DNA from 3 places in the Neorhizobium sp. DAR64860/K0K1 genome. Region 1 is predicted to be linked to each of the others. Evidence: riboswitches for the same ligand, from Rfam matches in the RefSeq annotation. Region 1 holds a riboswitch; each other region holds the start of a gene.
What was found. A riboswitch is a leader RNA that binds a small molecule or an ion and turns the genes downstream of it on or off. The one in region 1 is predicted to bind thiamine pyrophosphate.

Region 1 (3,270 bases):
TTCGACGTCGACAAGTTGGTTCATCAGCGATCCCGAGCAGGCCGATGCACTCGTCCAGAGCGGCAAGACTGATCTTGTGATGCTTGCCCGGCCACTGCTTGCCAATCCACATTGGCCTTATGCCGCAGCAAAAACGCTCGGCGTCGAAGATCCTGCTTGGGCAACCTTGCCGGCGCCCTACGCCCACTGGTTGGCACGCTACCGCACGAACTGATCACCGAGGCGATAAACGCATGCCCCGTTTCAATGGCGTCGCGGGGCATGCGGCACAAACACGGCGTTCATTGCTCCTATCCATTCGTATAGCACATCCGAACATGGGCGACGTTCTGCCGTTACCTCTTGCCGGGGAGATCGTCGCAGACGCGAGATGCTTTCCGCGGATCCGTAGATCTTTGCTAATGTTGCATCATCGGACATACTGCCCATTAACGCACCTAACTTCACGTCAAGGAGACCTTGGCACCGTCTCTCAGCACGGGTTCCGCCGGTTATGTTTCCGCGATGGAAGTATTGGAAGAAAGCTCCTCCCCTCTCCCGTAGGCTAGGGCATGACACCATCCGGCGCATGGGTCTCTGAAGCGGTTAGTGTTAGCCCGACCGCATCGAGCCCCATCTGCCAGAAGTCTGTCTCTAGCCGTGACGCCTTTGCGAAAAGGCTGGCCAATTCCTCGAACCGTCGCCCGGTCATGCTCCTATCCGCGAGTTCGTCGAGTTGGCGTCGCGCCGCGATAGCGACGCCCTGATAGGCGTCGCCTGCATATTCACAGATCCACTCGCGATATGGATGCTTCCCAAGCGCCCCGACGCCGGCGGGAGAAAGGGCGAGCCCGATCTCGGCGTAGCCGATGATGCAGGGCGCCAGCGCGACCTGCAAATCGAGGACATCGCCAGCGGCTCCGCAATCCAGCACGAAGCGGGTATAGGCGACCGTCGCCTGATGCTCCGGCATGGTTTCCAGCCTTCGGCGGGAGATACCCCAGCGCTGGCATAGCCGTACATGAAGTTCAGTCTCATCCAGTATGCCGGCAAGCCTCGCTTGAGCCGCGCGGATGTCGGCGATTGTCCGACTCTTATAAGCCGCCAAGCCCCATGCGCGGGCGAACTGGATCAGGAATAGATAGTCCTGAAGGAAATAGAAGCGAAAAGCCGCTTGTGGCAGCGTGCCGTCACCCAACTGGACCACGAATTCGTGGTCTACATAGCCTGCCCAATCGGAAGCGGCTGCCTGTTTAAGGCGGTCAAAGACGTCCACGGGCTTACTCCCCTGGCTGGTAGGCGGCGTCAAAGAAAGCGAGTTCGAACGCAACGGCTCGCAGGAAAAAATCCTTGCTCGCCTGTAGCTCAGATGGACCGACCCGATCCAGTTCTTCGCGCAGAAATGCGACTAAATCGCGGAAGTCCGGATTGTCGTGCAGCTTGATCCATTCGGCGTGGATGAAGTTCACAGGCAGAACCTTCGGCGCACGGGAGGCCCAGTCTAGATAGAGCCATTCGGCGACGTTGAGGACCGAGAGCACGGCCGTGTAGGAGCGCGTCCCGCCGCCTCGCGCATGATCGCCTGGAACCCGGTGGTGGGCGGGGTGTCGGGGATGAGGGCACGCTACTCCTCTGTTACCCCCAGAGCCTCGAACGCGCGCATGAAGTAGGTGTTTTCCTCGCCTGAAACCATGCCGGCAAACCGACCAAATCGGAGCCGGGCCTCGAAGGTATCCGCCGTGGAGATCGCTGCGCCCAACAGTGCCAAGAAGTTGTCCAGGAAACGATGGTCCTGAATGAGATAGGACGCCATAACCTTGGCGGGAATTGTGCCGGCGAAGACTTGGCTGACGAAGCGGTGTTCAACGGCCTCGGTCCAGCTTGGCTCGCTGGTGCTCTTTAGGGTTTCGGTCCATCGTTCGGTCATAGTGCTGCCCTTTCTTGGTTGGCAGCGAGCCCGCAGGTTCTGGACATAGAGCGGCCTCGCAAAGGGGCCGGCAAAGGCAAAATTCTTAAATCCCATCCCTTCGCCGGCATGATCCGGATCAGGTTCAAAGGATCACCGCGCTGCTTGCGCCAGCGGTATCTCAGCACCTTGCGGGGCTCTCCTTGGTAGGAAGACGTTTAAACCCGAACGAGCACCTTGTCATTCTCGAATTACAACAACGAGCTCTGTGCAAAACTGAGGCATCACCGGCCCGCTGGTGGATGCTAGCCAGCGTCTCGACATCAGGTTTTATCAAGGTTTTCCGAAGGTACACATGGTCGATACAACACAAGTAGTCGCCATCTAGACTGGCTATTGGTGGCCTCTTATGACAAGAAACCCTTGGTTTCTTAGCTTTCTAGCAGATTTCGGAGAGGCTCGGCGAAACCGCCTTTGGGCCAGCGCTGCATTCGCCTCCGGCTTGCTGAGCAGAGTAGTGCTGTTCGGGAAGTGACCTATCCGCCTGCGTCACCACCACCCAGCGAACAACTTTAGGATCAAAACCCACTGCCTTCAGCCGTTGGCCGATTTCCCTCTTCCGGTTCTACCCAGCGATGCTCGCAGAACTGCATGAAAGGATGCCACCAAGATGATAGCCTGGGTAATTCTGACTATCATCTTGTTTCTCAAAGAGAAATTGAACGTCTGTACGGCTGACAATCAACAATTTTCGACACTGCAGTTTGCAGTGATCCTCTAACACCTGCCTAAAACTTTTGTGGTTATGCTAACTGCCGCCCATCAACCGCATTCGTACGAAGTAGCGCCATTAGCATTGGCCCAAGCGAAAACTCGCCGCGTTCCGTGCGCCTCGTCAGGTCGCGAAGATATCCGCCGGGTGAACTGATGTGCCCTGCCCGCTCCAATACGCAAGCCATCGCAACCGCAGCGTTCTCGGGTCCCATCGCTTCACAGGCCTCCTGGTAGGCCGACGGGCTGACCCCGAGTGTGGTTCGCACCACCACTGCGGCGGTCATCAGCTCCCGCCAATGCGAGATTGCGCCACTTGTCGCGTAATCCGATATTTGCGGGCAAGCCCGAAGCACCATACCCAACGGGAAAGCCTTTATCGGCTCGGCAGTCGATCTCCGTTTTGGCATCATCTTCTCGCCCTGCTCGTTTCTGGAGCTAGGTTCAAGTTCATTTAAGGGTTCGGTATTTGAACTCTGTAAGTGATGACGGTCTCCGCTATCATTGGTGTCGGATTCTGTAGAAATAAGCTGAATTTTCAGCATGTTGATAGCTTCTTCGCTTAACAACGTCAGTTCGTCGAGGCAAGCTTCAAAAGATGCTGCTGTCTTTGC
Region 2 (3,270 bases), on a different replicon from region 1:
AGACCGCGATGCCGACGAAAAGCGCGATCGCGCCGAGGCTCAGCACCCCGCCGGAAATCCCTCGTCTTCGCTCGGCAGCGGTCAGCAGCATACCCGGTTCAGCCGATCAGTTCATGCTCATGGCGTTGAGCCATTCGTCGATCCATGCCTGGCGGTTCTTCGCGACTTCGTCAGATCCCATCAGGAATGTCTTTTCCGGCTGAACCAACTTGCCGAAAGCGTCTGGCAGCGGTTGCGACGTCTTCGTCACCGGCATCATCCAGTTGGTGGTAGGGATCACATCCTGGAAGCCCTGCGACACCATGAACTTCAGGAAGTCACGGGCGAGATCCTTGTCACGGGCGCCCTTCAGCATGCCGGCCACTTCGATCTGAACGTAATGTCCCTCGGAAAAAGCAGCCGCCTGGTAACGGTTCTCGTTCTCCTCCACCATGTGGTAGGCAGGCGAGGTCGTATAGGACAGCACCATCGGCACTTCGCCCTTGGTAAACAGGCCGTAGGCTTCAGACCAGCCGGGGGTGACGGTCAGGATGCGGCCCTTCAGCTTTGCCCAGGCTTCCGGCGCCTTGTCGCCATAGACGGATTTCATCCACAAAAGCAGGCCGAGGCCGGGTGTCGAGGTGCGCGGATCTTCGATCGCGATCTTCTGCGACGGATCGCCTTCCACCAGTTCCTTCAGGCTCTTCGGCGGGTTCGTGATGGTCTTCGTGTCGTAGACGACGGCGAAATGACCGTAGTCATAGGGCAGGAACGTATCATCGGCGTAATTGCCGGGAACGCTGATGCCGCCATTCCCGGACGATGCCTGCAGTCCATGCGGTTCGAACAGGCCGGTGGCCTTGGCCTCGGAAATCAGGTTGGTGTCGAGCCCGAGCGCGATATCGGCCTTGGTCGTCTCACCCTCCAGCTTCAGCCGGGTCAGAAGTGCGACGCCATCGGCGACAGCCACGAATTCGACCTTGCAGGCGCAGGTCTTTTCGAAAGCCGCCTTCACCTTGGGGCCGGGGCCCCAGTCGGCGGTGAAGCTTTCATAGGTGTAGATGGTCAGCACCTTGTCCTCGGCCCTTGCGGCCGGTGACAGGATGATGGTGGCCGCAGCCACGGTGAGCGATAGCAAGAGTTTGCGCATCAACGCCTCCTTCAAAATCAATCTACAAGGGGAATAGGCGCTGATCGTGAGCCGTCTAATCCCTCCGCCGGTGTTAGCCGGATCAGGTTCCGCGGGTTGGCTGAAAGCCTCTCAGCCGCACGTTACCGCGCAGCACCCCGTTAGAGCGGGAGTAGATGTAACGGTGAAGGAATTGTCTGGCAAGTGGTGTCGAACCGCTGCCGTCTTGCGTTCAGGGCCAAGGACCGAGGGGCATCGTGCGATAGCAGTCTCGATAGAAAGAAAGCCGCCCGGCGTGCCGGACGGCTTTCTTGCTAGTAGTTCTTTGGCAACAAGGTTCACGCGTTGAGCGCGTAGCCTGACTGGGAGTCGTTGCGGAATATCTTGAGGTCACGCGGCACGATCGCCATGCCGCCGAGACGGTTGGCGATAGCATAGTCGATTGTCTGCTCCACCACATGCGGCATGACAGGCTTGGTCAGAACGCCGAGCGATCCCTCGACGCCGTCTTTCACGTCTTCCGGATTGGCCGTCATGAAGATGACCGTCAGGCCGTATTCGGCAGCGAGTTCGCGTCCGATTTCCGGACCGGTCCGGCCGTCGGAGAGATTGACGTCGACCAGCGCTATATCGGCGTATGCACCGAGCGACAGGGCGTGCTTGCGGGCGCTGGCAAAGCCTGCAACCTTGAGACCCATGCTCTCGACAGTCTCGGCAACATCAAGCGCGATCAGGAATTCGTCCTCGACGATCAGAACGCGCTGTTCCATTGCATCACTCGCCAGCCGACGACGCATCACATTAGTCAGCATTGGACATTCCTAACCGTTTTGTTTCCATCTGGTCGGCATGTCGGCATTCATACCGCACTACGCATTTCGACCACTTGATGGATGCCGAACGTCACCGGGGAATGTTTGTTCCGGCTCGCGACAAATAAAACGGTGGATATTTATTTATTAAGTATAGGAATTCTTTAACTATCCTTCAATCTGTTCTCGTAGCATCTCAAGCTCCAGCCATTCTTCTTCCATTTTGGCGACACGATCGCGTAGTTTTGCCGTCTCTGCGGCGAGCTTTGAAAACGCCGACGGGTCTTTGGCGAAGAGTTTGGGATCGGCCATCTTCCGTTCGGATGTAGCGATCTCGTCCTGCGCCTTGGCCATGTCCTTGGGGAGGTTTTCCAGCGCGAACTTCTGCTTGAAGGAGAGCTTGCCCTTTGCCTTGGTCGCAGCCGGAGCAGTGCTGTCCGTTTTCGCCTTTTCCGCCTTATCGGCGCGGCGCTTTTCGTCGGCCATGCCTTTGCGCTGCTGCAGCATGTCGGTATAGCCGCCTGCATATTCGATCCAGCGGCCATCAGGGGCATCCGGGTCTGTCGGGGCGATCGTCGAGGTCACGGTGCGGTCGAGAAAGTCGCGGTCATGGCTAACGAGAATGACGGTGCCGGCATAGCCCGCGACGATTTCCTGCAAGAGGTCCAGCGTCTCGATGTCGAGGTCGTTGGTCGGTTCGTCGAGGATCAGAAGGTTCGACGGCTTTGCCAGCATGCGGGCCAGCATCAGCCTTGCGCGTTCGCCACCGGAGAGGTTCTTGATCGGCGTGCGGATCTGTTCCGGCTGGAACAGGAAGTCCTTCATGTAGCCCGCGACATGCCGCTGTTCGCCGTTGACCAGCAGCGTCTCGCCGCGGCCGTCGGTCAGATAATGCGACAGCGTGTCGGCAGGATCGAGGTCCTCGCGCTTCTGGTCAAGCGTGGCAATTTCGAGATTGGTGCCGAGCTTGATCCAGCCGCTGTCGGGAGCAAGCTGACCCGTCAGCATCTTGAGAAGCGTCGTCTTACCAGCGCCATTCGGACCAACCAGGCCGATCCGGTCGCCGCGATGAATGCGGGTCGAGAATGGCGCAACGATCGGCTTGTCATAGGTCTTGGTGATGTTTTCCGCTTCCACCACCAGCTTGCCGGACTCGCGCCCTTCGGCGACGGAGGCCTGAACGGAGCCCTGCGGTCCCTTGTGGCCGCGGTAGTCGGCACGCATGCTCTGCAGCTCGCCGACGCGGCGCATGTTGCGCTTGCGCCTTGCGGTCACGCCGTAGCGCATCCAGTGTTCTTCGCGCTCGATCGCCTTGCCGAGCTTGTGCTGCTCGATCTCTTCCTCCTCGAG
Region 3 (3,270 bases), on a different replicon from region 1:
GTCCCGCTGGACGGGAAAGTATCCGTGAAGGCTCCTCATGTCTGGCATGATCCGGACCAGGCTGATGTCCTGCCGACGCAACACTTGATCTCGATGCTGATGAGGATGTTTGAGTCCGCGCCCATTGCCATGGCCATCACGACGAGCGACACGAAAACTTCGAGCTACGTCAAAGTCAACGATGCCTATCTGAAGCTCACCGGCCTGAAATGGGACGAGATCAACGGAAAGAAGCTGATTTCCGAGGGTGCCGCGATCGACAATCCCGCCCGCGACAGACGGCACCGGCTGTTGCGCGAGGACGGCGCCTACGAGCTCGAAGATGTTGAAATTGCGCATTCGGATGGTACGATCATCCCAACCCTGATTTCCGCGCAGCGCACGATCGTCGATGGCGTTTCATTCGATGTGGAGGTCATTGTCGATGTGTCTGCCCGCGTCAGGCAGCAGCGCGCTATCGAAAGCGCTCTGAAAACCTCCGCGCAGACCGATGCCCTGTCAGGTCTCCCAAACCGAGCCTGTTTCGATGAGGTTGTTGCCGGAGAGGTTGCCCGCAACCTGCTCAATGACAGAAAGCTCGCCATCGCCTACATCGATCTCAACGGCTTCAAGATTGTCAACGACAGTCTGGGGCATTCCGCAGGCGACGAAGTCCTGCGAACGATCTCGGCGAGACTTCGCGAAAGTTTCCGAGCGACGGATTTCATCGCCAGGGTCGGAGGAGACGAGTTTGCTATTCTTCTCGACATGGATCGCAAGTTTGCGGGCGATATGCAGACGCATATTCAGGAAACGATGGAAAGGGTGTTCAAGCCGATCCCCATCGATGGCCAGGTGACATTCACGGGTGCCGCGGTCGGCGTTACGTTCCTAAAGGCCGAAGACACGCCGCAAACCTATGTCAAACGCGCTGACGACTATATGTATCTGGCGAAAGCCACGGGAAAACGGGTGGCCGTCGTGTGTTTCGGTCAGGTTCTCGATCCCCCGACGACGCATAAAGTGGACCGGACGAACGGTGTTCGCGACGGCTGACGTGTGTCGACGGCCGAACTATCGGCAGCCGATATTTCGAGGTGTTGTGCCAAGCCCTTTCATGCAGGGCAGGTCTGATACCTATCCAGACTGCCTCTGGTCGACGTCAGTCCGGCGCGACTGACGACGGAGGCCGGATTGTGGCGGCATCGTCGACCGCTGCATCGTTCTCTCCACCAAACGCGGCATCAGCCTGCTGGTTGACCTTGGTCACATCGTCGCTTTCCTGATCCGACATGTCGGCTGGATGCTCGGAACGCTTCCAGTGATCGTCATGGGACCCTTCAGGACGGCCTTCTTCCTCCCACAGTCTGTAGGCCCGTTCGCGCTGTTCCTGTTCTCTATCGGTCATGGTTGCTCCTCCTAAGTTGCGAAGACATAACCAGCGGACGGGCCCCGGGTTTCCGTGAGGCGGATGACATAGAATAAAATTTTTGTCAGCTCGCCGCGCAGGCTCTGCCGGACAGCGATCGCAAGCGATTGACAAAGGCCGTTTCTTTGTCCAACCTTGGCGTCATTCCGAGGGGAGCATCGAACGGTGCTGAGATGGCGGTGAGCCGGACCCTTGAACCTGATCCGGGTCATACCGGCGTAGGAACGGAAACGGCGCAATACCGCACCTCTTTCTTATTCTCCGCTCGCCTGGATCTCCATGATGTCAAGGTCAGGAGATCAGCCATGCTTACGCTCTCGAGAAATCCCCGAATAGGACGAATGCGGTTCGACGGTTTGAACCCGCGTCGCTGACATGCAGTCCCGGTTCGCAGCCCTCGGGCTTTTTCTGCTACTGGTAAGCTGGCAGCTTGCCGTTCAGGTTTTTTCACCGCCGCGCTATCTTTTGCCGTCACCACTCGCGGTGGTGCAGGCATTGGTGGGTCAGAGCGGCTTCCTCGCCCACCACACGCTCGTCACCCTGAGCGAAATCCTTGCAGGTCTCATCGCAGGCAGCATTTTCGGTGCGGCGGTTGCGTTTCTCGTTGTGGCATTCCCGCGGGCCGGCAGGCTTGCCTGGCCGATCATCCTTATCCTGCAGACCTTTCCGGTCTTCGTGCTGGCACCCATCCTGGTGCTCTGGCTCGGTTTCGGCATGGCGTCGAAAGTGATGATGACGACGCTCGTCATCTTCTTCCCGGTCGCCTCCGCCTTTGCAGATGGCCTGAGGCGGACGGAACCAGCGATTCTGGAAGCCGCCGCGCTGACAAGAGCGACGCCCTGGCAGATCCTTGTGAGGCTCAGAACACCGATTGCGCTGCCGGCGCTCGTGTCCGGTCTGCGCGTCGCCGTGCCGCTCGCGCCGCTGGGTGCCGTGATCGGCGAATGGGTCGGGGCTTCAGCCGGGCTCGGCTTCGTCATGGTTCAGGCGAACGCCCGCATGCAGACCGACACCGTTTTCGCAGCCATGACCATCCTGGCCCTGACCAGCGTCGCGCTGCGCCTGGGTTTCGACCGTCTCGTAAAGGGACACCCCCATTGGGCAATCGAGACCGAACCACAGACACAGTTATCATCGTGAGGAGAGACAACCACCCATGAAACGCATGTTTCTGGCCTTTGCCATTGCCATATCCGCCAGCATGAATGCATCCGCAACGCATGCCGCAGAAAAGCTCACCATCATGCTTGAATGGTTTGTGAACCCGGACCATGCGCCGCTCGTGATTGCCGCCGAAAACGGCTATTTCAAAGCCGCCGGCCTCGATGTCGAGCTGGTGCCTCCCGCCGACCCGTCGACGGTGCCTCGCCTCGTTGCCGCCGGCCAGGCCGATATCGGCATCCACTACCAGCCGAACCTGTATCTCGATCGTGCAGCCGGCCTGCCGCTCAAGCGGTTCGGCACGCTCGTCGAAACGCCCTTGAACACGGTAACGGTTCTCGCGGATGGCCCGATCAAGAGCCTCAAGGATCTGCGCGGCAAGAAGGTCGGTTTTTCGGTGACGGGTTTCGAAGATGCGATGTTGAAGCGCATGCTCGAAGGCGAAGGCGTTGCACTTACCGAGGTCCAACTGATCAACGTCAATTTCGCCCTCTCGCCGTCGCTGATCGGCGGCAAGGTCGATGCCACGCTTGGCGGTTTTAGAAACTTCGAAATGACGCAGATGCGGATCGAAGGGCACGAGGGTCGTTCCTTCTTTCCGGAAGAACACGGCGTCCCTGTTTATGACGAGCTGATCTTCGTGACGCGCGACGCGCTTGCGACAGATCCCCGCCTCCCCCGCTTTCTCGAATCCGTCGAGA

Region 2: it holds a riboswitch for thiamine pyrophosphate, as region 1 does, so the genes downstream of both, thiB (thiamine ABC transporter substrate binding subunit) here and ACQY1J_RS22430 (TenA family protein) in region 1, are expected to answer to the same signal.
Region 3: it holds a riboswitch for thiamine pyrophosphate, as region 1 does, so the genes downstream of both, ACQY1J_RS01210 (ABC transporter permease) here and ACQY1J_RS22430 (TenA family protein) in region 1, are expected to answer to the same signal.

The regions. Positions count from the first base shown of each region.
Region 1 is NZ_CP191460.1:198,828-202,097, forward strand. Features, by position in the region: gene ACQY1J_RS22420 (NADH:flavin oxidoreductase/NADH oxidase) at 1-214, shown strand, start outside; gene ACQY1J_RS22425 (TenA family protein) at 545-1,255, opposite strand; partial or broken gene ACQY1J_RS22430 (TenA family protein) at 1,260-1,906, opposite strand; TPP riboswitch at 1,985-2,099, opposite strand; gene repC (plasmid replication protein RepC) at 2,689-3,270, opposite strand, start outside.
Region 2 is NZ_CP191459.1:112,934-116,203, forward strand. Features, by position in the region: gene thiP (thiamine/thiamine pyrophosphate ABC transporter permease ThiP) at 1-91, opposite strand, end outside; gene thiB (thiamine ABC transporter substrate binding subunit) at 107-1,144, opposite strand; TPP riboswitch at 1,172-1,279, opposite strand; gene ACQY1J_RS05125 (response regulator) at 1,447-1,920, opposite strand; gene ACQY1J_RS05130 (ABC-F family ATP-binding cassette domain-containing protein) at 2,089-3,270, opposite strand, start outside.
Region 3 is NZ_CP191458.1:270,836-274,105, reverse strand. Features, by position in the region: gene ACQY1J_RS01220 (EAL domain-containing protein) at 1-1,035, shown strand, start outside; gene ACQY1J_RS01215 (DUF2934 domain-containing protein) at 1,142-1,387, opposite strand; TPP riboswitch at 1,548-1,650, shown strand; gene ACQY1J_RS01210 (ABC transporter permease) at 1,784-2,548, shown strand; gene ACQY1J_RS01205 (ABC transporter substrate-binding protein) at 2,565-3,270, shown strand, end outside.